DNA from 2 places in the Pandoraea sp. NPDC087047 genome. Region 1 is predicted to be linked to the other one. Evidence: riboswitches for the same ligand, from Rfam matches in the RefSeq annotation. Region 1 holds a riboswitch; the other holds the start of a gene.
The links. A riboswitch is a leader RNA that binds a small molecule or an ion and turns the genes downstream of it on or off. The one in region 1 is predicted to bind cobalamin.

Region 1 (14,695 bases):
TGTGCACGATCAGCAGGCCTTTTTCCGTCGTCGCGGCCGCTTGCTTCTTTTCGTGGCCTTCGCGACGTCGCTGGGTCATGCGCTGGTGGGATGCGTTATCGGTTTTCATCTGTTGTCTACTCCGCGAGTGCGTTATGCGGCATGTCGTGCGGTTCGGCCAGGGTCGCAATGGCGACCGTGATGCCGTCCCGGGCGTATTTTTCCGGGAGCAATTTGCCGCCGGGCGCGGCCAGCAGCGCGCAGGGCTCGCACACGGCGTGCACACCGGTGTGTGCATATACCGTGCTTGAGCGCGGTAGCTCGGGGCGGGTATCGAGATAGGCCTCGATAGCCTCGGGCGAATATCCTGCCAAGGCAATCTTGTGACGCAGGCAGAACGTCGTCAGGGCAGGGTCGGTGCGCTTCCTGTCGAGCGTGGCAATCGTGGCAACCTCGTCCAGCGAACGCGGGCCCAATGCGTCGAGCACGACCGCTTCGATTTGATCGGCAGAGACACCTTCCCGAAAACCGAGGCCGATCGTCAACGTTCTCTCATGCGCGGGCCTCTGCGCGTTGCTCGGTGGCGCCAGCGACACGACATTCCCGATCACGATGATCGAGGGCGAGCCGAGGCCGGCAGCCCGCACTTCGGCGTGCAGGGTATCGAGCGTGGCCAACACCTGCCGTTGCGTTGGCAGCGTGGCCGATTCGATAGCGGCACACGGCGTGTGCGGCGCCATACCGGCACGCAGCAACTGCTCGGTGATATCCACAAGGCGACGAATGCCCATGTAGACGACGATCGTCAGGCCCGTCGCGGCGAGCGCCCGCCAATCCGGTTCGGCGTCTGCGGCGCTGTGACCGGTCACGAAGATCGCGCCCTGTGCCAGCCCCCGGTGCGTGACGGGAATACCGATCGTCGTCGGCGCGGCGATGCCTGCGGTGATGCCGTTGATGACCTCGACCGGGATGCTCGCCGTCTGCAAGGCCAGCAACTCTTCTCCGCCGCGCCCAAAGACAAAGGGATCGCCGCCTTTCAGGCGCGCCACGCTTCGGCCCGCGCGCAGGTGCTCCAGCATCACGGCCACGATGTCGTGCTGCGGTGTGGAGACATGCCCGCCCCGTTTGCCGACATACACGATCTGTGCGTGCGCACCTGCCATCTGAAGAATGTCGGGGTTCACCAGATCGTCGACCAGCACGATGTCGGCGACTGCCAGCGCCCGCATCGCCTTGACGGTAATCAGTTCGGCATCGCCGGGGCCCGCACCGATCAGCCAGGCGCGGCTCATCGGTAGCCTCGCACGTGCGGCGAAGACTTTGAACGGCTGACGGGGAGGGCGGCGACACCTGGCGTGCGACAGGAAGATGCTGCCGGAAGCGGGTCGGGGCGAGGAATCATATTGCGAGACGACGCAGGGGGCAAAGACATGGGCGCTCGAGGCGAGGGCCCATGCAGAACTGTGGTTTTGGCGGCGAGGATACCACAGGCCATTGCCCGTTCGCTGCCTTGACGGGGTCGTATCCGGCACCTACACTCGCGGCTAATCTGGTGCTCGCGCACACGTTCAGGCGTGCGCAGTTAAACGGGAAACAGAGGGAGCGCGCGGGCACGAATCGATCGTGAGCGGCGAGGCTCCTGGCTGTGCTGCCCCCGCAACGGTAAAACGAAGGTGCCGCAGTCATGCGGCGCCGGGCCGACTTCAACCCCGCAAGCGTTTTTGCCGGGCGAGACCACTGCGCTGAAGCCATTGACGGCGGCGTGGGAAGGTGAAGCGGCATTTTCGTCAGCCCGGATACCGGCCGGAGAAGACGATTGGCACTGCGGGTAGGCGGTGCGCAGTCAATACCTCACCTTTGTCGCGTTTCATCCGCTGAACCGGCGGTGTCGCCACCGGCGGCAGCCGTCCCTTGCCGGACATGGCCAGACGCCATGCGCCCGAGGACAGACCCTGCCGGATGAGATGGTCAATCCACGCTCTGCTATTTCCATGTCGACTTCCATGCGCAAGATCCCCGTGACCGTGATTACGGGCTTCCTCGGCAGCGGTAAAACCACGCTGCTGCGTCACATCCTGTCCAACAACAACGGCTTGCGCGTCGCCGTCATCGTGAACGAATTCGGTGAGCTTGGCATCGACGGCGAAATCCTCCGGGGTTGTGGCATCGGATGCGACGAAAACGGTCAGGAGACCGAGGGCCAACTGTACGAACTGGCGAACGGTTGCCTGTGCTGCACGGTGCAGGAGGAGTTCTTCCCCGTGATGGAGGCGCTCGTCGAGCGACGTGACCAGATTGACCATGTGCTGATCGAAACGTCAGGGCTGGCGCTGCCCAAGCCGCTGGTGCAGGCATTCAACTGGCCGTCGATCCGCAATAGCTTCACCGTCGATGCGGTGATTACGGTAGTCGACGGCCCAGCTACGGCGAGCGGTCAGTTTGCCGAAGACCCGGACGCGGTCGACGAGCAACGCAAGGCCGATCCGAATCTCGATCACGAATCGCCGCTGCACGAGTTGTTCGAAGATCAACTGAGCGCGGCGGACCTGGTCGTGCTCAACAAGACCGACTTGCTCGACGAAGCCGCGCAAGTGTCCGTGACAGCGTTGCTTCGCGAGGAACTGCCCGCGCACGTGAAGATCGTGCCGGCGAGCAACGGCAGCCTCGACCTGAGCGTGCTGCTGGGTCTGAACTCGGCCTCCGAGGAAACGATCGACCAGCGCCCCGACCATCATGGCTCGGCGGACGATGCCGATCACCACCACGACGATTTCGACTCGGTCATGGTGTCGGCCTCGGCCTCACCGGCCTCGCGCGACACGCTCGTCGCCGCGTTGCGCCAACTGGTCCAGAACCACACGATCTACCGCGCCAAGGGTTTCGCCACGCTGCCGGGCTCGCCGATGCGCCTCGTCATTCAAGGCGTCGGCCAGCGTTTCGATAGCTACTTCGATCGCCACTGGCGTGAAGGCGAAGCGCGCGGCAGCCGCTTCGTGCTGATCGGCGAAGACCTCGATGCGGACGTGCTCCAGCGCGAATTCGATGCCGCCCTGGGCGCTGCGCAGCGTGCTCCCTTAGCGTCGGTCTGACGCATAGGCGAAGCCTCCAATGCATCTGTTACGCACGGTCCCCGGCGGCTTTGTCGACGACGCCGCCGGCGTGATCCGCATCGACCAGCGTCCGGCCGACATCGTCGTGCTCAGCTCGGCCGACACGACGTTGTCGCTGCTGGCGAGTGTCGTCGAGCGGCTTGGCGACGATTTCCCGAGCTTGCGGCTCGCCAATGTTACCTACCTGCGGCAACCGGCCTCCGTCGATTTCTATATCGACGACGTGCTGCAACATGCGCGCGTCGTGGTGGTCGATCATCTGGGCGGGGAAGCGTACTGGCCGTACGGGATCGAGCGCATCGTCGAACTGGCGGAGCGTCGCGGCCAGATGCTCGTGATGTTCTCGGGCGACCTGCAGGAAGACCCGAACCTGACGGCGCTGAGCACCGCCAGCCCGGCGTTCTGCACACGCCTGTGGCGTTATCTGCGCCAGGGCGGCCCGGTCAACGCCGAAGCCTTCTTGCGAGCCATCGCCTGGCAGGCACTCGGTTGGGGAGACGAACCGCCGCTGCCGGTGCCCGTGCCGAATGCCACGCTTTACCATCCGAAAACCCATAGCGCGACGATTGCCGACTGGCAGGCCTGCTGGCACGCCGGTGCGCCTGTCGTCGCCATCCTTTTCTATCGCGCGCATCTGCAAGCGGCCAATACCGTGGTGTTCGATGCGCTGATCGATGCGCTGACGGCTCGCGGCCTGAATCCGCTGCCGATTGCCATCACGTCGCTCAAGGACGCGTTGAGCCTCGATGTGGTGCACCGGCTGTGCGAGGCGCATGACGTCGGGCTGGTGCTCAACACCACGGCTTTCTCGACGTCAACGCCGGAAGACCCGAAGCAGTCGCAGGTGTTCGGCAGCGATGCGCCCGTGTTGCAGGTCATTCTCAGTGGCGGCAATCGCGACGATTGGGTCAAGGACAACCAGGGCCTCAATTCACGCGATATCGCAATGCATGTGGCGTTACCCGAAGTGGACGGCCGCATCATTACGCGCGCGATCAGCTTCAAGGGACTGGACTACCGCTGCAAGCACACAGAAGTCGACGTCGTGCGCTATCAGCCGGACAGGGAGCGCGTCGACTTCGTCGCCGAACTCAGCCGTCGCTGGTGCCGCCTGCGCACGCAACCGAACGCGCAGAAGCGGCTCGCGCTCGTGCTGGCCAACTATCCCGCGAGCGAGGGGCGCATCGGCAATGGCGTCGGACTCGATACGCCGGCGTCGGTCGTCGAGATCCTGACGATGCTGCGCGACGAGGGATATCGCGTTGACGCATTGCCGGAGGGCGGCGATGCGCTGATGGCGCGCCTGACGCGCGGTGTGACGAACGATCCCGAGACGCGCGACCTGCGCCCGGCGTTCCAGAGCTACGCGCTTGACGATTATCTGGCCGAGTTCGCGAAACTGCCGGCGGACGTGCGCGATGCGCTGAACGAGCGCTGGGGGACGGCTGAGAGCGACCCGACCGTTCGGCAGGGACGCTTCACGATCGCCGGCTGGCGATGCGGCAACGTGTTCGTCGGCATCCAGCCGTCCCGCTCGCGTGTGGAAGGCGATTACGCCAGCTATCACGACGCCGAACTGGTGCCGCCGCACGCCTATCTCGCGTTCTACTTCTGGCTGCGTCATACGTTCGGCGTCGACGCTGTCGTACACGTCGGCAAGCACGGCAGTCTCGAATGGCTGCCGGGCAAGAGTGTGGCGCTGGCCGGCAGTTGCTGGCCCGATCTGACGCTTGGCCCGACCCCGCACCTCTATCCCTTCATCGTCAACGATCCCGGCGAGGGCAGTCAGGCCAAGCGGCGTGCGCAGGCCGTCATCATCGATCACCTGATGCCGCCGCTCACCCGCGCGGAGTCTTACGGCCCGTTGCAGGATCTGGAGCGGCAGGTCGACGAGTATTACGAAGCGCTGATGGTCGACGCGCGCCGCGCGAAGCTGTTGCGCAGCACGATTCTCGAGACCATCGTGCGCCATCGTTTGCATGAAGAGCTGAGTCTGGCGGTGCCCGACGATGCGGATGCCGAAGACGAATTGCTCACGCGCGTGGACACGTGGCTGTGCGAGCTGAAGGAGACGCAGATTCGCGACGGTCTGCACGTCTTCGGGCGTTCGCCGGCGGGACGCGAGCGTCGCGACACGCTGCTCGCGCTGATGCGTTTTCCGGTCGGCAGCGGTCAGGGCCGCGACGCGAGCCTGATCGACGCGCTGGCCCGGGATTTACAGATCGCCGATCAATTCGATCCGCTGAAGGCCGAATGGTCGACGCCGTGGCAAGGACCGCGTCCGCAACGGCTGGCGCAGGTCAGCGATGCGCCGTGGCGTCACCAGGGCGATACGCGCGAGCGGCTCGAACTGCTGGCGGCGAGTTTGCTCGAGACGCTCGGCAACGCAGACGACCCCGCGATGGATCGGCAAACGCAGGACCTGCCCGAGACGCGCGTCGTGCTTGCACGCGCGCGTGAAGATGTCCTGCCGAGTCTGGACGCCTGCGGCAGCGAAGAGCTGCGACATCTCAAACGTGGCCTCGAAGGCCGGTTCGTGCCGCCGGGACCGAGCGGGGCGCCATCGCGCGGCCGGCCCGACGTGCTGCCCACGGGACGCAACTTCTACTCCGTCGATACGCGCGCGATTCCCACCCAGACGGCGTGGGCACTTGGCGTGAAGTCGGCGCGTCAGTTGATCGAGCGTCACCTGCAGGAGCACGGCGATTATCCCCGCGCCATCGGCCTGTCGGTCTGGGGAACGGCCACGATGCGCACCGGGGGCGACGACATCGCCCAGGCATTTGCGCTGCTGGGTGTGCGGCCGAAGTGGGCCGCGGGCAGTCATCGCGTGACGGACTTCGAGATCCTGCCGCCGGGCGGACTGGAGCGGCCGCGTATCGACGTGACGCTGCGCGTTTCCGGTTTCTTCCGCGATGCGTTTCCGAACGTCATGCATCTGTTCGACGCGGCGGTGCAGGCGGTGGCCGAACTCGCCGACGAGCCCGAAGAGATCAATCCGATCCGCGCTCGCGTGCTGCGCGAACGCGATGCATGGATCGCACGCGGGCTCGATCCTGCCGACGCACGCAAGCGTGCGGGCTGGCGCGTGTTCAGCTCGCGGCCCGGCACGTATGGCGCAGGCTTGCAGCAAATGATCGATAACGGGCTGTGGCAGACCGACGAGGATCTGGCGCTGGCCTATCGGGAATCCGGCGGCTATGCCTATGCGCAGGGCGGTTCCGGCGAGCAGGCGCATGGGGCGTTCGCGACGCGTCTGGCCAGCATCGACGTTGTCTTGCAGAACCAGGACAATCGCGAGCACGATGTGCTCGACTCGAACGATTACTACCAGTTCCAGGGCGGCATGACCGCCGCCGTGCGGCATTTTTCGGGGCGGCAGCCCGAGATTTATCACGCGGATCACAGCCGTCCCGATGCCCCGCGCATTCGTCCGCTGAGCGAGGAAATCGCCCGGGTGATCCGCTCGCGCGTCGTCAATCCAAAATGGCTCGACGGCGTAAAGCGGCACGGGTACAAAGGCGCGGCCGAAATCGCGGCAACGGTCGATTACCTGTTTGGCTATGACGCGACCGCGCGTGTGATTTCGGACCATCAGTACGGGCTCGTGACCGATGCCTGCCTGAACGATGCGAACACCCGCGAATTCATGCAGCAACACAATCCGCATGCGCTGCGGGCCGTCTGCGAGCGCTTGCTCGAAGCGATCGGCCGTGGCCTGTGGCAGACGCCCGGCGCGTATCGCGAGCAAATCGAGGCGCATCTGCTCGCGGCCGGACAGGAAGTCGAACGGAGATCGTCGTGACCCGGAAGATCGATATGGAATCCATTGCGCTGCCCCCGCCGTTTCCATTGACGGCACTGATCGGTCAGGCGTCGTTGTGCGAAGCCTTGCTGCTGGTCGCGGTTGATCCGTCGATTGGCGGCGTGCTGATCTGTGGCCCGCGCGGCACCGCCAAATCGACGGCGGCGCGCTCGCTTGCCGATTTGTTGCCAGCTTCGGCCGAAGCGCCCGAAGCCACCAGCGTCCATTTCGTGACCCTGCCACTCGGTGCCAGCGAAGCGCGCCTGATCGGCACGCTCGATATCGACGAGGCATTGCGTGGCGGTGGCGTGAAGTTCTCGCCGGGCCTGCTCGCGCGTGCGCACCACGGCGTGTTGTACGTCGACGAGGTGAATCTGCTCGCCGATGCCCTCGTCGATGTGGTGCTGGATGTGGCGGCAAGCGGCGTCAATATCGTTGAGCGCGACGGCGTCTCGCATCGTCATGCTGCGCGTTTCACGCTTATCGGCACGATGAATCCCGAAGAGGGTGAGTTGCGTCCCCAGTTGCTGGATCGCTTCGGGCTGATGGTGGCGCTCGAAAACTGCTTCGATCCGCAGGTGCGCCAGCAGATCGTCAAGACACGGCTGGACTTCGATCTCGATCCGGTCGCGTTCCACGCGCGCCATGCGAGCGCGCAGCAGCAACTGCGCCAGCGCATTCTCGACGCGCGCGCCGCACTCGCTTCCGTGGAGATCGGCGATGACGTTCACGACGCCGTGAGCACGCTGTGCATCGCAGCACAGGTGGACGGCATGCGCGCGGATCTCATCATGCTGCGTGCGGCGCGGGCGCTGGCGGCGCTCGAAGCGTCGGCGACGGTGACGCGCACGCATGTCGAGCGCGTGGCTGAGGCCGTGCTGCGGCATCGGCGGCATGCGCCACCGTCCGAGGCGAACCCGTCACGAGACGCGGGCGGCGCCGGCGGCACCGCACACGATGCACATGGGGCAGGCGATGCAGGTCAGGCCCCCGAGGCCGCGAACACGTCTGCGCAAGAGGCCCCGGATTGGGGCTATCTGCCGCCCGAGCCCGTCGGCACGACACGCGTCAAGGACGTGGTGCCGCTTTCGGCAAAAAAACGCTGAGCCATCGGGATGACGCCACCACCGGAGCACCCGGCGGTTCCCGATGGTTGGACGGGGCGAGAGGTCGCAAGCGGCGAGGCGAGACGTCTGGAGTCGGGCCGCACATTGCCTGGGGACCCACGTTGGCGTGCAAAGGCGCACGCCGTCTGGACAAAACGCACCTGCGCTTTGTCGGGCACGAGGCGGCGAGCAGTGTGCTGCATTGCTTCGTGCTCGACGGGTCAGCGTCGATGCTCGCGAGTCTTGCGCAGGCGAAAGGGTGGCTGCTCGATAGCTTCAACCGGCTGGCGCGAGAGCGCTCCGACGTCGCGCTGATTCGCTTCGGCGGCGATCGTGCCGAGGTGCTGTTCGGGCCGGCTGTGCCGCGCTGGTGGAACGAGCGCTGGATCGAGCCCATTGGCGGTGGCGGCGGCACGCCTTTGCCGGCCGGTGTGGCCGCCGCGACGCGTCTGCTCGATCAGGCCCGACGACGTCACGCGTCGCAAGTGCGTGTGTTGTGGGTGCTGACCGACGGCCGTCTGCACGATATTCCGTCGAGACCATCCGCAGCAGACCGAGTGGTAGTGGTCGATTGCGAGCGGGGACGAATCACGCTCGGCGGCAGCGAACGACTCGCGCTCGCATGGGGCGCCGAATGCGTGCATCTGGACGAGATCGCCCGGTATGAATTGGGGACGGAACAATGACGGGACGAAACAACAGGCGAGGGTGCCGGGCCGTCCGGAAATTGACGTCGATCGGCGCTGACGACTAACCTTTTGTGCTGATGGTTCCTCGTGGCGCAAGCAACTCGCACGCGGGTTGCCCGTTGCAAGGACAGCCTTGACCTCAGGATAAATCTGCATGTCCACTTTCGTTCAAACCGCATCGCCCTCGGGTCGGTTGCGTCGCCGTGTCGGCGGCATGTATGCCTTGCTCACGGCTTTCAATGTCGGCGCCTGGATCTGGACCTACATCGCATTTGCCGGCGATCCCCTGTTGCTGAGCACCGGCGTGCTCGCCTGGGGTTTCGGCCTGCGGCACGCGGTGGACGCCGATCATATCGCCGCCATCGATAACGTGACCCGCAAGCTCATGCAGGACGGGCAGCGCCCGGTTTGCGTCGGTTTCTTCTTCGCGCTGGGCCATTCGGCCGTTGTGTTGCTCGTGGCGGCAGGCGTGGCCGTGGCGGCCGTTGCGCTGCAAAACCGGGTCGAGGCATGGCGTGATGTGGGCGGCATCATTTCCACCAGCATCTCGGCGACTTTCCTGTTCCTGATCGCCGCGATGAACATTTTCATCCTGCGTGGTGTGTGGCGTGCCTTCAACAAGGTGCGTCGCGGTCTGCCCTATAACAACGACGATCTCGACATCCTGCTGAACAACCGTGGCTTCCTGGCTCGCCTGTTCCGCCCGATGTTTCGTCTGGTGTCGCACCCGCTGTGGATGCTGCCGCTGGGCTTCCTGTTCGGTCTCGGCTTCGACACTGCGACAGAGGTGAGTCTGCTTGCGTTGTCCGCGAGTCAGGCGGCGCACGGCGTGTCGATCGGCGTGGTGCTGGTGTTCCCCGCACTCTTTGCAGCAGGCATGACGCTTGTCGACACCACCGACGGCATTCTGATGCTGGGCGCCTACGAGTGGGCCTTTGTGCGTCCGATTCGCAAGCTCTATTACAACCTGACGATCACGCTGGTGTCGGTGGTCGTTGCGATGTTGATCGGTGGTATCGAGACGCTCGGCATGTTCCAGAACAAGTACGCGCTGACGGGCGGGTTTTGGGACGTGATCGGCGAACTCAACGAGAACTTCAACAATCTCGGTTTCGTCATCATCGGCGTGTTCATCCTGTCGTGGCTCGTGTCGTTCGTCATCTATCGGGCGAAGGGGTACGACGAACTCGGTGTGGCCGAATCGGCGTCGTGATCCGCCTACGCCGCCTACGCCGCCTACCCCTTCAGATCCATAGCCTCAACGCTTGCCGGGCTCGCCGTACCAGCGGGGCGTGTAAATCCACTCCCCGTGCGGGCCGCCATCGACACCGCGTGTGGTCGACGAGCCGATGATGACCATCGTGCGCATGTCGACCTGTTCTGGGCGCAACTCGCCCAGCGTCGTGTTGATGAGGGTTGCGCCGGGGCGTCCGATGTCGCGCCCGAGTACCACGCGAGTGTCCGGTGTGCGCCATTGGCGCACGATGTCGAGCGCCTCGCCCAACTGCCACGGCCGGGCACGGGAGATCGGATTGTAGAAAGCCATGACGAGATCCGCCTGGGCGGCATGCTGCAACCGCTCGCAGATGATGCGCCATGGTTTCAGGTTGTCCGAGAGCGATAACAGGCAGAAATCGTGACCGAGCGGCGCACCGGCTTGCGCGGCCGTCGCCATGGCCGCGGAGATACCCGGCACGATGCGCAGATCGACCCGTCTCCAGGCGGGATCGGTGCTGATGTCCAGCGCTTCGAGTACGGCCGCTGCCATCGCAAACACCCCTGGGTCCCCCGACGACACGACCACGACGTGCCTGCCTTCGCTGGCGAGTTCGAAGGCGTGACGCGCGCGCAGCAATTCCTCGCGGTTGTCCGTGGCGTGCACCCGCTGCGTGTCGCGAAACGGGCCCGCCATCTTCACGTAGGTGGCATAGCCGAGAATGTCGGTCGCCGCGGCGAGGGCGGCGCTCGCTTCCGGCACCCGCAGCCCGACATCGCCGGGACCGAGGCCGATGACTGTCAGCGTGCCGCGCGCCCGGCCAACCCGGGACGGATCGATCGGCGCAGGTGCCCGCACGAGCCGAATTTGATTGGCGTCACGCCGAATGTCGAGATCCGGGCCGAGCGTCGTCGTCAGCCAACGCTCTCCGTCCTCCCCCTCCAGCGCTGCTGCCGCAGCAAAACGTAACGGCACGCCCAGTTCGTCCGCGACGGCCTTCGTCTGCGGATTTCCCATCAGCGAATCGGGCGCGACGACGGCGGCCAGCGCGTGCGGTGACAGTGCCTGTGCCGACAGTGCTTCGCGCACCTGTTGCGCGCCGATGGCCTGTGTCTCGGGAACGATGGCGAGCACACTGCGAGGGTGAATCACCAACGCGTCGCGATTGTGGTTCGAGACGAAGGGGGTGACGCGAATCGTCAAGGCCGCCGTTTCGGCGCGGGGCAAGGCGGTGTCGTCAAGCCAGGGGGCGTTGCCGTCGATGCGCACGGTTTCGCCGGACAGCAGGTCGGAGACGAAATGCTTGCTCTGCTCAAGGTCGGCGAGCACGTAGCCCTCGGGCGGGTTCAGCACGCAGGTGCCGAAGCGCAGTTCGCCGCTTGTCGTGATGGCCGGGGCGATGCCCAGCGTCTGCGCCAGGTCACGCGCCAGCACGTTGACGCCGGCGAGTCCGCCCAGCAGCGGGACCACTGCACTGCCGTCTTCCGCCACCGCCAGCACGGGAGGCTCCGTTCCTTTGTTGCTCAGCATCGGGGCGATGCAGCGGATGACGATCCCCGCCGCACACAGCGCGATGAGCGGGGTACCGCGCGCATAGAGCGCCTGGAGATGCTCGCCGAGCTGTGTAAAGCGCACGTCGGCTTCGTCGCCCACGCGGCTCTCCAGCCCGTGCAGGGTGGCGTTCGGCAAACTTGCCTGAAGACGTCGCGCCGTAGGGAGGGCGCTGCGGCCCAGCACAACGATCGCAGGCGCTGCCGAGGTTGGCAACGGGGTGTTCATCCCAGCCATTTCTGCCCCGGCACGACGAGAAGCGAGAAATACGGCGAAGCGCTCGGATCGACTTGCGCGAGCGGCACGATGCGCTGATTCGGCATGGTCGCTCGTTCGACGTATAGCGCCCGGCTGGCCAGACCCAGGTCGTCGAGCACACGACGCACCTTCTCGAAGTTGCGGCCGAGCTTCATGATCACGGCCGCATCGGTGTCGGCCAGCTTGCGGCGCAGTTCCTCCTCGGGCATCACGCCCGAGAGGATCGACAGGCTCTGGTTGCGATACACGAGCGGGGTGCCAAGCACGGCCGCGCCGCCAAGCATCGAGCAGACGCCGGGCACGACCTCGACGGCAAAGTGCTCGGCGAGCCGGTCGTGAAGATACATGTACGAGCCATAGAAAAACGGATCGCCCTCGCAAACGACGGCAACGTCGCGGCCCGCACGCAGGTGTTCGCCGACCAGTGCGGCGGCCGTGTCGTAGAAGTCTGCGATCACGGCCTCGTACGACAGCGGTGGCGCGAGCGCTTCGGTCGTCACGGGGTAGACGAGCGGCATGCGGGTCTGCGAATCCAGCAAATGCCCTTCGATGATGCCGAAGGCATTGCCCTTCTTTCCCTTGGCCACGAAATACGCGACGACGGGGGCGGCCTGCAGCAGGCGCAGCGCCTTGAGCGTGAGCAGCTCAGGGTCTCCGGGACCCACGCCGATACCGTAGAGTTTTCCGGGTGTCGTCATGATTCGATTTCCGATGCCAAAGCGTTGATGGCGGCGGCGGCCATGGCACTTCCGCCGCGGCGTCCGGACACGGTCACGTAGGGCACGCCGCGGCTGTCGGCGGCCAGCATGGCTTTCGATTCGGCGGCACCGACGAAACCCACGGCAAACCCGAGGATCAGCGCGGGACGCGGCGCACCCCGATCGAGCATGTCGAGCAGATGGAAGAGGGCGGTCGGCGCGTTGCCGATAGCGACCACGCTGCCTGCCAACTGCGGACGCCACAACTCGAGTGCGGCGGCCGAACGGGTGTTGCCCATCGTGCGGGCGAGATCCGGCACGCCGGGGTCGGTGAGCGTGCATACCACGGGGTTCGACGCGGGCAGGCGCGAACGGGTCACGCCGTACGCGACCATGTTCGCGTCGCACAGGATCGGTGCGCCACCGAGCAGTGCGTTGCGCCCGGCGGTGCCGGCGCCTTCCGAAAACTGCAAATCGTCGACGATATCGACCATGCCGCAGGCATGAATCACACGCACGGCGAGCTTTTCGAGGTCGGCAGGGATGCGCGAGAGGTTGGCTTCGGCACGGATCGTCGCGAACGATTCGCGGTAGATGGCTTGTCCGTCGCGGACATAATCAATCATGGCAGGGTGTTCCGGTCTTGCTGGTTGAGTCGAAGCGCGATGTCTTCGATGGTCATTTGGGTGGCGAGGCGTTTGCCGAAGCGGGTGGCGTCGTCCGGACGATGGCCGAGTCCTGCGCGACCGGGCGTGCGGCGGTACAGGTCATATCGCGCCGGGCCGACGGCGAGCAGTGTCCAGGGTGCACGGTGCGCCGCCGCGCATGAGCGCAAGCATCCGCTCAGGTGGACTTCCAGGCCGGTGTGCAGGCGTGCCGCGAGCTCACGGGCATCGCCCTTCGTATCGGCCGCCCCTTTGGCGCATCCCGTCGAACCGGTACAGGCGATCAACCGGCCCAGCGGGGCCTGAGCGTCGCGAATCATGCCGAGACGATCGAGTTCTCGTTCTACGTGCGGCACGTTGCGTTCGTGTACGTCGGGAATCAGCACGCCTTGCCATGGCGTGAGGCGAAAACTGCCGCCTGCGTATGAGAGCGAGAGCTGCGCGATGGCGCGCAAGGTGGGGGCGTCGATGCGGCCCAGCGGCGCCTGAGCGCCCACGTACCACATGCCGGCATCGCCGGTGCCACGTTGGGGCCACGCGCCGAACCTGCGCAGCGGGGTTGCCGCAGCGCGTTGCCACGCACGCACGGCGGCGTTGCGTTGCAATGTCACACCGGCGGTCGCGGCCGCGCGATCGGCAATGTCGTCGGCGGATTGCACCTGGAGGAGGTCGCGCATGCGCCGGTGATCGGCGGCCGCGAGATCGATGAAGGTGTGCAGTAACGCTTGCACCACCGCGGGGACATCGCTTGACCGCACGGCAGCGAGTGCGCCGCCGGGTGTCGTGGTGGGTTGTCCCGCAAATCCGAACACGAACATCGGCTCGACGTTCGTTGCCGCAGGCATCGGCGAGAGCCAGAGATCGTGTGGATGATCGAGGGCGGCAAGGCTTTCCCCGCCGTCGAGCAGAATCGAGAACTTGGGCGACAGCGCGGCGAAACGCGGCTCATTTTCCAGACGGGCGAGGATTTGCGCGGCCAACGGCGTCGTATCGCACAGGGCGTCGACATCGAGGCCCGCGGCGGCGCTGAGCATCAGGTTGCGCACGTCGTCGGCAACGGCCGTCTGGCGCGCCAACTGGCGCTCGTTCCCGAATGCCGACACGTGCGGGCCGAGACCGGCCGCGATCAACGACTCGCTCACACGCGGCTCGGCGCCCGGTTTCACACCGCGCAACTGCAGATTGGCCCGGTTGGTCAGTTCGATGACGCCGGCAGCGAGGGCCTCGGAGGTATCGGCAATGACGACGGCTTGCGCTGCGGTGAGTCTTCCACCGGGTAGCTTGACGCGGCATAACCCGCCATCGCGGCTAACCACGATGCGTGACAGTGCCGGGCAGGCCGATGGCCGCAGGGAAAGGGACGGTGCGTTACCCAACGTTCGATGAAATGGCAGGAGCGGCGACAGCGCGTCGGCTGTCTGAGCAGGTCGTCGCCCCGAGGGGGCGCTGGCAAAGCGGTATTATGCCTGCTCTGCGATTTTTGGCCGCGATTTTGCGCTGCCCGAACAAGGGATTGAGAATGACGACCGGCGATGCAACGACGCCTTGGCTAACGGTGATTGGCATTGGGGAGGACGGGTTTGCCGGCCTCGGGCGGAACGCCAGGCGGGCACTGCTC
Region 2 (14,695 bases), on a different contig from region 1:
CTGCCAGCAAAGGGCTGAAAGCGGTCATGCGGGAACGTCCTGAATCGATAAAGCCAAGTCAAACATGCCGGAAACGACCGGCACGCGGATGGGAGTGTACGCCTGCGCTTCGTTTCACTTCATGGCGTTTCATCCTGCGTCAGACGCGCCGGACGGGCACGAGCGCCTCGTCGTCGCCATCGCGAATCAAACGCAGCGGATAACCGAAGGCGCCGCTGCAATGCTCGGCCGAGAGCACGTCCCGCACCGGGCCCGCGCGCCAGCCGCCACGGCCGTCGAGCAACAAGGCATGCGTGGCGAAGCGTCGCGCGAGATTCAGATCGTGGCACGAGAAGATGACTGCGCAACCCGTGCGTTCAGCGTGACGCGCGAGCAATTCGAGGGCGTCGATCTGGTGATGCAGATCGAGATGCGACACCGGTTCGTCGAGCAGCAGTAACGGCGCGGCTTGCGCGATCACCGCCGCGAGCGACACGCGCTGACGCTCGCCGCCCGAGAGCGTGGTGACGTCGCGCGAGGCGAAGGCTTCGAGACCGACCTGCGCGAGCGCCGCGCTCGCGGCGGCGATGTCGTCGTCCGACTCCCACGCGCCCCAGCGGCCTTGCGCGAGGTATGGATGGCGTCCGGCCAGCACGACTTCGAGCGCGGTGGCGCCGAACGCGTCGCGCGTTTGCTGCGGCATCAGCGCGCGTATCCGGGCCAGTGGCGCGGGACGCCACTGCGTGAGCGCCTTGCCGCCTATCTCCACGCGGCCGCTGGCGGTGATAGTCGCGTCGCGCTGCGATTTTTCGTCGATGGGACGCAGTCCGGCGAGCGTGCCGAGCAACGTCGTCTTGCCCGCGCCGTTGGGGCCGGCCAGACACCAGTATTCGCCCGGCGCGATGGCGAGATCCAGCCAGTCGACGAGCACACGCTCGCCCGCACGCAGCGTCAGGGCATGCGTTTGCAGCAGCGGCGCGCTCATCGGATCACCCTGCGTGAGAGAAGCCACAGGAAGACCGGCACGCCGATCAACGCTGTGATGACACCGACGGGCAACTGGGTCGGCGCGATGACGGTGCGCGCGACCAGATCGGCCAGCATCAGCAGCGCCCCCCCCGCGAGCGCCGCGGCGGGCAGCAGCATGCGCTGATCGTTACCGAAACGCAGACGCAGGATGTGAGGCACGACGAGGCCGACGAAACCGATGCTGCCCGCCGTGGTAACGGCGATGGCAGTGGCGAGCGACGCCGCCAGATAGATGCGCGCGCGCAATGGTCCGACGGCAACGCCCACGGCCTGTGCGACGGCTTCGCCGCGCAGCAGCACGTTCAATCGGTGCGCGACGGGGCACACGATGAGCAGCGTCACGCCAAGCGCGATCAGCGGCAACGACGCACGGTCGACACCGTTCAGATCGCCCGTGAGCCAGAACAGCATGCCGCGCAGGCTCGCGTCGGGCGCAAGCGTGAGAATCAGGGTGGAAAGGGCGCCGAAGCCCGCGGCCATCATCACGCCGGTCAGCAGCAGTTTGGTACTGCTGTCCTGATCGCCGGGACGCAGGAAGCTACGGTGCGAGAGCCCCATCACAATGGCAATCGCGGCGAGTGCGCCGGCGAAGGCACTCGTCTGCACCCAGAAAAAGGGCAGCATGAGCGCCAGCGAGGCCAGCGCTGCCACGCCCGCACCGCCGGAGATGCCCAGCACGTACGGGTCGGCCAGCGGGTTGCGCAGCAGGGTCTGCATGAGGGTGCCCGCCACGGCGAGCAGGCCGCCGCAGGCGAACGCCGCGAGCGCACGCGGCAGGCGCAGGCGCCAGACCACATCGCCCGCGAGACCGGCGTCGTGGCCGAGCGCGAGCGCACCGATCTCACGCAGTGAGACCGGCACGCTCCCCAGCATAAGCGACGCCACGAGAACGGCCAGCGCAACGCCGGCCAATCCCGTCCAGATGGCGAGAGCGCGGCGCAGCGTCATGCCACGTCACGTCCCGCCGGGACGTCGTCAGAACTGCTTCCAGCCGAGCGAGACGTATATTGCGCGCCCGAGGGTATTGTAGCCATAGGCCGTCTGATAGTTCTTGTTGAAGACGTTGTCCAGGTGCGTCGAAACGTACCAGGATTTGTCGATATCGTAGCGTGCCTGCAGGTTCACAAGCGTGTAGGCCCCAAGGTGTTGACCCGCCGTATCGTAACGCTCGCCGCTGTAGAAGACATCGCCGCCGACCGTGAACTTGTCGAACGCCTTCGACAAGCCGACCGAACCGTACTGCCTGGCGCGGCGCGAGAGCGTCTTGTTGGCATCGAGGTCGGTCGGGTTCTGGCGCGTGAGCGAGGCACGCACGTCGACGCCGAAGAGCGGGCGGCCGGTGTACGTCAGCTCAAGGCCCTGCACCCGAGCGTTGGCCACATTGGACGCCTGCGACACACCGGGGGCGATGGTGGCGGACTGAATCAGGTTCGTGTAATTGGTCTGGAACCCGGTAAGTCGGACCAGCCCCAGACGTTCGCCACCATTGAACTGCACGCCGAGCTCCTTCGAAATCGAACGCTCGGGCTGCAGGTTCGGGTTCCCGTAGTTCGGGTAAAACAGATCGTTGAACGTCGGCGCGCGGAAACCATCGGACGCATTGGCCAGCAGCTTCCACTGCGTTGTCAGGTGGTAGCCGTAACCCAGCCAGTAGCTGTTCGCACCGCCAAAGTCCGAATACGCGTCACGACGCACGTTCACCTGGAACTGATGCTTGCCGAACGTGCCTTCATAGCCCAGGTAACCCGAATCGACGTGGCGATTGTTGTGGCCGAGGGGACTGTTGGTGTCGACGGTCTGTTCAAGACGCGTGTATCCGGCAATGAGTTTCTGATCGGGCATGAACGCATATTCGTTCGCCCAATCGATCTGATTGCTGGACGTGTGGAAATTGCCGTTACCATTGCCGTTCAGATAGTTGTAGCTGTAGTCGTCGCCCTGCGTGACGGTGAAGCGCGTGCTCCACTTGTCAGTGACGTTACCTTTCACGTACCCCGAAATCTGGCGCACGCGCGTATCGCTGTCGTTCAGATCGGTTGGACGCTTGCCACTGGGGTTGTCGTAGCTATAGCTGCCATCGCTCTGGAACAGACGCACGCCGGCTTCCCACGTATCGCCGAGTTTTCGCGAGAGCGTCGCGGTGACACTCGTGTTGTCGTCGCCGTTGCGGTTGGGGTTCGCTTTCGGGTAGAAACGTGGGTCGACGGCCGAGATGCCGTTGGTGTGAAAGCGCGAGACATCCAGCGAGAAACGCGTCTTGCCGTCATCGAACGAACCGGCGATACCGGCGTTGGCCTGGGTCGTGTTGTTCGTGCCGTAGCCGACTTCCGCATAGGCACGCGGCGGGCCGCCGTCGCCCTTGCGCGTGAAGATCTGAATCACACCGCCCACGGCCTGCGAGCCGTAAAGCGCCGACACGTTGCCGCGCACGATTTCGATGTGGTCGATCTGCGACACCGGAATCTGTGCGATGTTGGTCGTACCCGACGTCGCAGAGCTCACCGGCACACCGTCGATAAGCACCAGCGAGGCATTGGAATTCGCCCCTCGCATGAAAATGCTGGCCGACGTGCCGAAACCACCGTTCTGTACGATTTCCACGCCGGCCTGACCGCGCAGCAGCGTCGGCAGATCCTGCGCCTGGCTTTGTTCGATGTCCTCACGGGTGATGAGCGAGGTGGCGGGCAGCGTGTCGGCCAGTTTCTGCTCCGTGCGCGACGCCGTCACGACGGTCGTCTTGAGCTGAGCAGCCGTGGGATTGCCGGTGGCATTCGCGACATGGGTGGCGGCAACCGCCGCAGCGGCCGCAGCCGCCGGTGCATCGGCAGCTTGCGCCGACTGCGCGTGTGCGCCAACGCTTGCGGCAAACATGGCGGCAGCCATGGCCAGATGGCGTGGGGCGGGAACAAAGGCGGCGGGTGCCGAAGCGAGACGTGCAAAAGCAGGCGCGTGCAGCGCCATCGCGCGAACGTGGGAGCGCATGATCTGGTGTGACTTCCGTAGTTTTCTTATTGCCTGGACCCGATCCCCCGCGGGCCGCTGGCGCACGGGGAGCGCCGGTGACACGTCACGGATGCGATGCATCGACACATGAAAACGACGACACACCACCTGCGGCTTGCGCCGGGCGGCGTGGCTTTGATCCCCACTCACTTGGCCGGTATCCGGGCTGGTCATCGTCGCACCTGACCGGCCTTCCCGCATGCGCATGGCACACAGTGGCGATGGAGGCGAAGTGCGTTTTCGGAAACCTTTCGGGCCGAAAGAATGACTTACCGTTGCGGGGGCAGCACAGGTTGGCCAGCCCGTGTGGGGACGCGGCTCCCTGTTTCCCGTTTAACTGCGCATGCCGGGAGGGCGTGCGCGAGCACCAAAGTGCCGCAAGTGTAGGGGCCATTCGGACGAGCGTCAATGCTCGTTCGTCGGGCATTGGCCGCCGATTCCGTTAGAATGTAGGGCAATCAAGAGGACGCAGCCCGATGCTCACCGATCTCGACAATCTCACAGACAAAATGGAACAGTTGGTTGTCATCAGCCAACGTTTTCACCAACATAATCAAGCGTTGCTCGCGGAACTCGACCGCGCGCGCGCCGAATGCGACGAAACCCGCGCTGCCATCGAGCAATTGCGCACCGAGCGCGACGCCTTGCGTCTGCAACGCGACCAGCTGGCCGCCAAGATCGACGAGGCACAGGTTCGCCTGAACGCCATCCTGGAAAAGCTTCCGACGCAAAACCCCGCTGAGGGTCAGATGGATCTGCTCGGTACCCCCGGTGGAGAAAACGCATGACGATCAAGCAGCTCGAAGTTCATATTCTCGAACAGTCCTACCGGCTCGCCTGCCCGCCGGAACACGAAGCCGACCTGCTCGCGTCCGTGTCGCGCGTCGATGCCGAGATGAGCAAGGTTCGTGCACAGAGCAGCGTGCGTGGCACCGATCGGATTGCCGTCATGGCAGCGTTGAGCCTGGCATCCGAATTGCTAGCGTTGGAAAAAAGCATTGCTGCAGGACAAGCATTCCCTGCCGAAGAAATTCAGCGTAGAATTCAAGGCATGGACGAACGACTGAGCGCTGTGATCGATCAGTATCAAAACTGAAAGGCACCGACAGCCGTCCGATTCAAAAAGTTAGTTTTCCCTGCCTGGTTCGCGAAAGTCATAGATTCCTTGAACCAATGATCTGTTGCAGGTTGCGGAAGTTTGTAGTGCTGGCGTGAGCGTCACTTAGTCTGATGAACCCAAAGCGCTACTAACCGCGACCACCTTGAACCTTCGGTTCAGGATGCCGGCTTAGCGGCTGAGGCGGGGACCCAATACACGGCACTGCGTTCGCGCAGTGCCGTTTTTTTTCGTCGGTCGGCAGCGTCCCCATTCCTCCCGCGTCACACAAAAGCAAAGGCGACCCGCAGGTCGCCTTTGCTGTTTCGCGAGACGCGCTCAGCCATCAGAACTGTGCTTCGTTCAGCGACAGTGCCGAGTCGGCGCCCTCGGTGATTGCCTGTGCGATGCCCGGTGCCTGCGTGAGGATGTGATCCGCGAAGAATCGGGCGGTGCCGATCTTGGCATCGTAGAACGACGGATCCTGATCTCGCAGCTTCTGCGCCGCGAGCAGCGCACGTCCCATCTGCCAGCCCCCCAGCACAATGCCCGCGAGCTTCAGATACGGCACGCTGCCGGCGAACACGGCATTGGCATTGTCCTGCGTGTTCGAGAGCACATAGTCGACGACGATCGTCAACGCGGCGCGGCCCTTCGCCAGACGTTCCGCCACGGCTTGCGCAACGCCCCCCGCGGCACGCAATTCGTTCTCCGTTGCCTCGATCTGCTCGCACAGTTCACGCGCCACCTTGCCACCGTCACGCAGCGTCTTGCGGCCGATCAGGTCGTTTGCCTGAATCGCCGTCGTCCCTTCGTAGATGGGAAGAATGCGCGCGTCGCGGTAGTACTGCGCCGCCCCCGTCTCCTCGATGAAGCCCATGCCGCCATGCACCTGCACGCCGAGGCTCGCCACCTCCAGCGACATCTCCGTGCCCCAGCCCTTCACGATCGGCACGAGGAATTCGTAGACGGCCTGCGCACGCTTGCGCGTTTCGTCGTCAGCCGCGTGGTGACCGATATCGGCCTGCGCGGCCGCAACGTAAGCGAGTGTGCGCGCGCCTTCGGTCAGCGCGCGCATCGTCATGAGCATGCGCTTGACGTCGGGGTGATGAATGATCGTCACGGCCTCGCGCGAGGAGCCGTCCACCGGACGGCTTTGCAGACGATCGCGCGCATACGCCACCGCATGCTGATACGCACGCTCGGCGACGGCCACGCCTTGCATGCCGACCGCGAAACGCGCGGCGTTCATCATGATGAACATGTATTCGAGGCCGCGATTTTCCTCGCCGACGAGATATCCCGTCGCGCCACCGTTGTCGCCGAATTGCAGCACGGCCGTAGGACTCGCCTTGATGCCGAGCTTGTGCTCGATGGACACGCAATGCACGTCGTTACGCGCACCGAGCTTGCCCTGCGCGTCGACGTTGAACTTCGGCACGATGAACAGCGAAATGCCCTTCACACCGGCCGGCGCATCCGGCGTACGGGCGAGCACGAGGTGGACGATGTTCTCGGCCATGTCGTGTTCGCCAAACGTGATGAAAATCTTCGTGCCGAAAATGCGGTAGGTGCCGTCGGCCTCGCGCTCGGCGCGCGTACGCACCATGGCGAGATCTGAGCCCGCTTGCGGCTCGGTCAGGTTCATCGTGCCGGTCCACTCGCCCGAGAGCAGCTTCGGGACGTAGAGGGCGCGTTGCTCGGCGGTACCGGCGGTGAGCAGCGCCTCGACCGCACCGTCGGTGAGCAGCGGGCACAGCGCGAACGACAGGTTCGCTGCATTGAGCATTTCCGTGCAGGGCGTGGCGACGAGCTTGGGCAGCCCCTGACCGCCGAACGCCTGCGGATGCAGTACCCCCTGCCACCCGGCCTCGGAAAACTGACGGAACGCTTCCTTGAAACCCGGCGTGGTCGTGACGACGCCATCCTTCCACGTGCTCGGCTGTTGATCGCCGATGACGTTCAGCGGTGCAAGCACTTCCTGATTGAAGCGAGCCGCTTCTTCGAGCACAGCTTGCGCCGTATCGGGCGAGGCGTCCTCATAGCCCGGCAGCGCAGAGATGCTCGGCAGGTCCGCCAGTTCGTTCATCACGAACTGCATGTCCTTGATCGGGGCCTGATAACTCATGTCGTTCCTCCAAGGGATTCCGATTGCCTTCGGATGGTGGCGAATGCCGGGATTCTTATTGTTCTGTTTTTTGTTCGACCGATTCGCATGAAGACGCCCCGCCATGGCTGGCTTCGCCTCCTCATGCGAATCGGCTGCGGGATCGGCGCCCGCAGCCTCACGTCTCTTACGTGCCTGGCAAGCTCAGCCGCTTACAGCGCAGCCGTCAGCTCCGGCACCACCGTGAACAGATCGCCCACCAGACCGTAATCCGCCACCGAGAAGATCGGTGCTTCCGGATCCTTGTTGATCGCCACGATCACCTTCGAATCCTTCATCCCCGCCAGGTGCTGAATCGCCCCCGAGATGCCCACCGCCACGTACAACTGCGGTGCCACGATCTTGCCCGTCTGGCCGACCTGATAGTCGTTCGGCACATAACCGGCATCGACCGCCGCGCGCGAGGCGCCCAGCGCCGCACCCAGCTTGTCCGCCAACGGCTCCAACACCTTCGTGTAGTTCTCGCCGCTGCCCAGACCCCGGCCGCCCGAGACAATGATCTTCGCGCTCGTGAGCTCCGGACGGTCCAGCTTCGTCACCTCGCGGCCCACGAACTTCGACACACCCGCGTCCGGCGTCGCAGCTACGGTTTCCACCGCCGCACTGCCACCGGTGGCCGCCGCCGGGTCGAAGCCCGTCGAGCGCACCGTAATGACCTTCACCTTGTCTGCGCTTTGCACCGTCGCAATCGCGTTACCCGCGTAGATCGGGCGCTCGAACGTATCGGCGCTGTCGACCTTCGTGATATCCGAAATCTGCGCGACATCGAGCAGCGCGGCCACGCGCGGCGCGATGTTCTTGCCGTACGCCGTGGCCGTGGCCAGGATGTGCGAATAGTTGCCCGCGATCGACACCACCTCGTCGGCGATGTTCTCCGCCAGCCCGTCGCCAAAGTACGGCGCATCCGCCAGCAGCACCTTCTTCACGCCGGCAATTTGCGCGGCAGCGTCGGCGGCCGCGCGAGCGTTGCTGCCCGCAACCAGCACGTGCACGTCGTCGCCGCATTGCAGCCCTGCCGTCACCGTGTTGAGCGTAGCCGCCTTGATCGATTGGTTGTCATGTTCTGCAATGACCAGAATGCTCATCTCGTCGTCTCCTTAAATGACCTTGGCTTCGGTCTTCAGCTTCTCGACGAGCGTTGCCACGTCCGCCACCTTCACCCCCGCGCTGCGCTTGGGCGGCTCGGCCACCTTCAGCGTCTTCAGGCGCGGGCTCACGTCCACGCCCAGATCCGCCGGCTTGACGCTCTCCAGCGGCTTCTTCTTCGCCTTCATAATGTTGGGCAGCGTCACGTAACGCGGCTCGTTCAGGCGCAAGTCCGTCGTGATCACCGCCGGCAGCGACAGCGACACGGTCTCCAGACCGCCGTCAACTTCGCGCGTGACCTGCGCGCGGTTGTCCGCCACCGTCACCTTCGAGGCAAACGTTGCCTGCGGCAGCTTCGCCAGCGCCGCGAGCATCTGACCAGTTTGATTGGAATCGTCGTCGATCGCCTGCTTGCCCAGGATCACCAGTTGCGGCTGCTCCTTGTCGACGATCGCCTTGAGCAGCTTGGCCACCGCCAGCGGCTGCAGCGCTTCGTCCGACTCGATCAGGATCGCGCGATCCGCACCGATCGCCAGCGCCGTGCGCAGCGTCTCCTGCGACTGCGCAACCCCCGCCGACACCGCGATCACTTCCGTCGCCACGCCCGCTTCTTTCAGGCGCACCGCCTCTTCCACCGCGATTTCGTCGAACGGATTCATCGACATCTTCACATTCGCTATGTCGACGCCACTCCCGTCGCTCTTCACGCGAACCTTTACGTTGTAATCCACTACCCGTTTGACCGGTACCAGGATCTTCATGAACTCGCTCCAAAGTTACGTTTACGTCAATCCGCTGCCATTATAACCACACGGCCAATGACGCATTAATTGCATATTTGATGCATTTTGTGGCGAAGATTCCTGCAGTTCTTTCGATTGGCCACGAATGCACGATCCCTACGAAAAGTGGCGCCGGAGCCAGACCGGACGCGCTTGCCCAACGTCACCCCGCCCCGAACGATCGTGCTATTTTTATGCAAATCGCGGCGCACAGCCAGTTTCCTTGTGGTGCGTTTCCTCTAGAGAAATCGCCCCGTCGTACGGACGGCTATGATCGAATGGCGCACCCGATAATCGCAATGCCGTCGCACGCATGACGGCCACCCGGCCAACGCGCCAGGAGGAGACATGACCACCTATTCGGAATCGCGTCTGCAAGCCAGCGACGGCCTCTCACTGCACGCCCATCGATGGCAGCCGGATACCGGCGGCGAGCCGCTGCGGGCGGTCGTCGCCATCGTTCACGGCATGGGGGAACACGGCGGACGTTACGCGCGGCTGGCTGAGCACTTCGCGGCCCATGGCATTGCCACCGTCTCCTACGATCTGCGCGGGCACGGACGCTCCGGCGGTGCCCGCGTCTTCGTCAAGCATTTCGACGAATATCTCGACGACACGGAAATCTTCCTCACGCACGTACGCACCACCTTCGGCCCGACACCGCTATTCCTGCTCGGTCACAGCATGGGCGGCGCCATCGCGGCGCTGTTCGTCATCACGCGAGCGCCCGCGAATGTGCACGGCCTGATGCTGAGCAGCCCGGCGTTTGCGCCCGGCGAACCCGTTGCTCCCTGGCTGGTGACGGTGGGACGCTGGGTGTCGCGCTGGCTGCCGAAAATCCCCGTCTTCAAGATCGATCCGGCCATGATTGCGCGTGACGAGGCGGTGGTGGCGGCAGCGAAAAAGGATCCGCTCAACGCCTATCGCGGCACGCCGGCACGCACCGCCGCCGAGTTGCTCGACGCGATGACACGGATTCACGCCAATGCCAACGCGCTGCATTTGCCGCTCTACATCTTTCACGGCACGGCCGACCGACTCACCGCGCCGTGGGCGAGCGAACAATTCCACGGCAACGCCGGCTCGCAGGACAAGACGCTGCGCCTCTATCACGGCCACTTTCACGAAACGCTCAACGACCTCGACCGCGAGAAGGTCATCAACGAGCTGACACGGTGGCTGCTGCGACACTTGCCCGATACCCCTGCGGCATCGTCGGCCCGGCCGCATCAGCCAGCATTGGGTGCACACGACAGCGCCTGAGCCTCGGCTCAGTCGACACGGTGTCACGAGAGGCGACGAGCGCGCGGAACCCCGCACGCAAGCAGGGTCTCGGCACGCAATACCGCCCTGCACGTTACACTGAAGCCGTGTGGAATCGCGAGGAGCCTCCGGCATGCAAGCGCAGACGAAATACTCACCGCAAACGGTCACCGGCATGCATTTCTGGACGCCGACGATCTTCAGCATCAAGACCACGCGCCCGCCCGGCCTGCAATTCACGGCCGGGCAGTTCGTGCGAATCGGATTGCCGGGTGACGACGGCGAATTGATCTGGCGAGCCTTTTCCTTCGTGAATTCGCCCGCCGAAGATACGTTGGAGTTCTACGTAATTACGATTCCGGAAGGGCAACTCACACCGCGTCTGTCGCAACTCAAGGTTGGCGACGCACTATTCGTCGACCACACCGCCTACGGCTTCCTCACGCTCGATCGCTTCACCGGCGGCAACGACCTTTGGCTGCTCGCCACAGGCACCGGCCTCGCGCCCTTCGTGTCGATTCTGCGCGATCCGGCCGTGTGGCAGCGCTTCGAACGCATCTTCGTCGTGCACAGCGTGCGATGGGAGCGCGATCTGGCTTACTACGAAGCGCTCAAACACTTCTCTCATCCGGACGTCGATCCGTCACTGCTGGGGAAACTTCACTTCGCGGTAAGCGTAACGCGCGAGCAAACGCCCGGCGCGCTGTACGGACGCATCACGTCGCTACTGGCTTCGGGAGAACTGGAAAAGGCGATGGGCGCAACGCTCGATCCGGCCACGTCGCGCATTATGGTGTGCGGCAATCCGGACATGATCAAGGAACTGCGCGCCTGGTTCACCGGCAATGGCTATGCGGTGAGCCGCACGGCAACGCCCGGGCCGCTCGTGCTCGAAAAGCAGTGATAGGAGGTGCGGACTGATGCGGACCGAGGCGCACGCCCGGCCTGTGCGGCGTCAGTCCGCCGGCTTCGCCCAGTCGGGCGGGCGCTTCTCGATGAACGCCTGCACGCCTTCGAGCGCACACGCGTCCATCATGTTGCAGGCCATCGTCTGCCCGGCCATCTGATACGCCGCCTCGATACCCGTCTCGGCTTGCCGGTAGAACAACCCTTTGCCCGCCGCCACGGCCGCCGCAGGTTTGGCAAGAATCGAGCGGCACAGCGCCGCCACTTCCGCGTCGAGTCGCTCCATCGGCACCACCCGGTTGACGAGACCGCGCTCGCGGGCCGTCTGCGCATCGATGAAGTCGCCGGTCAGCAGCATCTCCATGGCCTGCTTGCGCGTGAGATTGCGCGAGAGCGCAACGCCCGGCGTTGCACAGAACAAACCGACGTTGATGCCGGAGACCGCGAAACGCGCCACCGACGTCGCGACCGCCAGATCGCACATCGCGACCAACTGACAGCCCGCTGCCGTCGCGATGCCGTGCACACGCGCGATGACCGGCTGCGGCATGCGCTGCATCGTCAGCATGACGCGCGTACATCGATTGAACAGCGTGCGGTAGTAGTCGAGCGACGGCTCGGCGCGCATCTCCTTGAGATCGTGGCCCGCGCAAAACGCAGGCCCCGCAGCGGCGAGCACAACGACGCGTGCGCGCTCATCGCGGGAGATGTCGTCGAGCGCGCGTTGCAGCGCGTCGAGCATCGCTTCGGACAGGGCGTTGAAATGACGTGGACGATTCAGCGTGAGTGTGACCACGCCGGCCAACTCGCCTTCACCAGGGCTGACGAGAAGCAGCGGTGCGGCGGCCGCGGTCGTTTCAGATGACGTCATCATGTTTGTCTCCTGAGCGGCATGGCGCTGTGCCGTCTGCGTCACGCCGCGAGGCGATATATGCCGATGTGTGCTGTATCGCGCCCATAGTACGCGTGGCGCTTCGCGTCATCACACACGCGTCGAACGCCGTCCATCAGACGTCGGCGAGCACCTTCAGGTGCGCCACGACACTGCGTCCGAGCGCCGAGAGGTTGTAGCCGCCTTCGAGGCAGCTCACGATGCGCCCCTTGGCGTGACGATCCGCAATGGCCTTCACTTCCTTCGTGATCCACGCAAAATCCGCCTCGGTCAGCCCCAGGCCGCCGAGGTCGTCTTCGCGGTGCGCGTCGAAGCCCGCCGAGAAGAAGATCATCTCGGGACGGAAGGCGTTGAGCCGCCCCAGCCAGCCGTACTCGATCGCCTCACGTGCGGCCATGCCGGACGTGCGGGCTTCCAGGGGAATATTGAGCATGTTCGGCGCGGGATCGTTGGCGCCGGAGAACGGATAGAACGGGTGCTGGAAAATGCCGCACATCAGCACGCGCTCGTCGTTGCCGAAAGCCGCTTCCGTGCCGTTGCCGTGGTGCACGTCGAAATCGACGATCGCCACGCGCGAGAGCCCATGCACTTCGAGTGCGTGAGCCGCCGCAATCGCCACGTTGTTGAACAGACAGAAGCCCATCGCACGTGTGGGCGTGGCGTGGTGACCCGGCGGGCGCACGCTGCAAAACGCGTTGTCGAGTTCACCGCCCATGACGGCATCGGTCGCTGCAATTGCCGCGCCCGCCGCACGCGTTGCCGCGCGCCACGAGTACGGATTGAGCAGCGTATCGGGATCGATTGGGAAATAGCCTGATTCGGGGATGTTGTCGCGAATAAAATCGATGTGCTCCTGCGTGTGCACGAGCCGCAGGCTGGCCTCGTCTGCCGCCGGGGCTTCGCGGCGTTCGAGCAGGCCGTCGATGCGTCCGGCGATCAGTTGGTCTTCGATCGCGCGCAGCCGCTCGGGGCATTCCGGATGCCACTCTCCCATCTCGTGACGGATGCAATCGGGGTGCGTATAAAACCCGGTAGCCATTCGTTGTGTCGCCTATCGCTTCGAATCGTTATATTGGGACGGGCGGGGGATGCCCGCCGCGCCGTGGTCTCCACGTCCGGTAGCGGCCGGGCGTAGAGCCTGGCGCACGGTGCCGCACATCACTGGCACACGTGTGCCGATGGCCGGCATCCCCCATGAACACTGTCACGGACAGTGCACAGGCCTTAAGGTATCACAGGTGCACTCGGTTATACTGCCAAGCAGTCTCACAGCAGACCCGTGTCAGCCGGCAAGCGCCGTTCTCCCGAAATTCGGGACGGCGGGAACTGGCATGAATGGTTGATGCTCCAGCCAGCAACACGCGTCGCGACGTATGCATCGGCAACGCCGACCGACGACGTCGACGCGCAACGACGAGAGCCTCAACACGACTCACGCGATGGCGGCCCGACGGGTTGCGTCGCACTCGGACTTCATACAGGCCTGACAGACAGCATGACATCACCGGTACGGATGTACGACTCTCTTTCGCTGGCGCGCACGCGCCTCCCCCATCGACCGGACACTGGCCGCCATCACGCGGTGGCCGCTCTCGGCAACCCCACCCCGCAACAGCGTTGGCAGCGCCCGCGTTCCGCCCGCGCGCTCGGCACCGTCCGTGCATTCGGTGTCGCGCTGTGCATCGGTGCCATGGCACTGACGAGCGTCGGCACGCAGGCGCAGACTCGCGCCAGGCAGACCGCCCAGCAGAGCTCGCAAACGGAGTTCGAGGAAGAAGTCGTGCCGCAGCGCTACGCGGCGAACCCCGACGTCGATGCGTTCATCAACGACATCGTCGCGCGCGACGGCTTCGATCGCAGCGAGTTGCAGAAGGTCTTCTCGCGCGTCGTGTTCTCGCAGACGGCGGCGCGTCTCGCCGCACCGCCTGCCACGCCGGGCCAGAAGAACTGGACGAAGTACGAGAAGAACTTCCTCGACAATACCCGCATCAACGGTGGCGTGCGCTTCTGGAATCAGAACGCCGCAGCGCTTGCGCGCGCCGCGAAGGCGTATGGCGTGCCCGAGGAGATCATCGTCGCCATCATCGGTGTCGAGACGATCTACGGGCGCAACATGGGCAACTTCCGCACCATCGACGCGCTCACAACGCTCGCGTTCGACTATCCGCCCGCACGCAACCGTTCGGAGCGCATGGCGCTGTTCCGCAAGGAGCTGGAGAACCTGTTGCTGTACGCACGCGAGCGCGGCGTCGATCCGTTCAGCATCTACGGCTCGTATGCGGGCGCTATCGGCATTCCGCAGTTCATGCCGTCGTCGATTCGTAACTACGCGGTCGACTTCAGTGGCGATGGCAAGATCAATCTGACGACCGACGTGGCTGATGCCATCGGCAGCGTTGCCAACTTCCTCAAGCAGCACGGATGGCAGCCGGGACAACCGGTGGTGTGGAACATTGCGGCCGATCGCGGCAGTCAGGGGCTCGCAGAAGCAG

Region 2: linked by a shared signal. The riboswitch ahead of ACIPHM_RS08955 (TonB-dependent receptor plug domain-containing protein) and the one ahead of cobW (cobalamin biosynthesis protein CobW) in region 1 are both predicted to bind cobalamin.

The regions. Positions count from the first base shown of each region.
Region 1 is NZ_JBIUZU010000003.1:445,244-459,938, forward strand. It holds gene cobO (cob(I)yrinic acid a,c-diamide adenosyltransferase) at 1-109, opposite strand, end outside; gene cobA (uroporphyrinogen-III C-methyltransferase) at 117-1,271, opposite strand; cobalamin riboswitch at 1,513-1,802, shown strand; gene cobW (cobalamin biosynthesis protein CobW) at 1,971-3,068, shown strand; gene cobN (cobaltochelatase subunit CobN) at 3,088-6,894, shown strand; gene ACIPHM_RS07550 (ATP-binding protein) at 6,909-8,000, shown strand; gene ACIPHM_RS07555 (VWA domain-containing protein) at 8,048-8,686, shown strand; gene ACIPHM_RS07560 (HoxN/HupN/NixA family nickel/cobalt transporter) at 8,844-9,902, shown strand; gene cobJ (precorrin-3B C(17)-methyltransferase) at 9,948-11,684, opposite strand; gene ACIPHM_RS07570 (precorrin-2 C(20)-methyltransferase) at 11,681-12,412, opposite strand; gene ACIPHM_RS07575 (precorrin-8X methylmutase) at 12,409-13,038, opposite strand; gene cobG (precorrin-3B synthase) at 13,035-14,393, opposite strand; gene cbiE (precorrin-6y C5,15-methyltransferase (decarboxylating) subunit CbiE) at 14,597-14,695, shown strand, end outside.
Region 2 is NZ_JBIUZU010000004.1:197,665-212,359, reverse strand. It holds gene cobT (nicotinate-nucleotide--dimethylbenzimidazole phosphoribosyltransferase) at 1-28, opposite strand, end outside; gene ACIPHM_RS08965 (ABC transporter ATP-binding protein) at 140-964, opposite strand; gene ACIPHM_RS08960 (FecCD family ABC transporter permease) at 961-1,956, opposite strand; gene ACIPHM_RS08955 (TonB-dependent receptor plug domain-containing protein) at 1,984-3,990, opposite strand; cobalamin riboswitch at 4,146-4,398, opposite strand; gene ACIPHM_RS08950 (hypothetical protein) at 4,488-4,799, shown strand; gene ACIPHM_RS08945 (cell division protein ZapA) at 4,796-5,107, shown strand; RNA gene ssrS (6S RNA) at 5,142-5,322, shown strand; gene ACIPHM_RS08935 (acyl-CoA dehydrogenase) at 5,454-7,235, opposite strand; gene ACIPHM_RS08930 (electron transfer flavoprotein subunit alpha/FixB family protein) at 7,427-8,359, opposite strand; gene ACIPHM_RS08925 (electron transfer flavoprotein subunit beta/FixA family protein) at 8,372-9,121, opposite strand; gene ACIPHM_RS08920 (lysophospholipase) at 9,491-10,405, shown strand; gene ACIPHM_RS08915 (ferredoxin--NADP reductase) at 10,539-11,309, shown strand; gene ACIPHM_RS08910 (enoyl-CoA hydratase) at 11,361-12,182, opposite strand; gene ACIPHM_RS08905 (histone deacetylase family protein) at 12,319-13,242, opposite strand; gene mltB (lytic murein transglycosylase B) at 13,699-14,695, shown strand, end outside.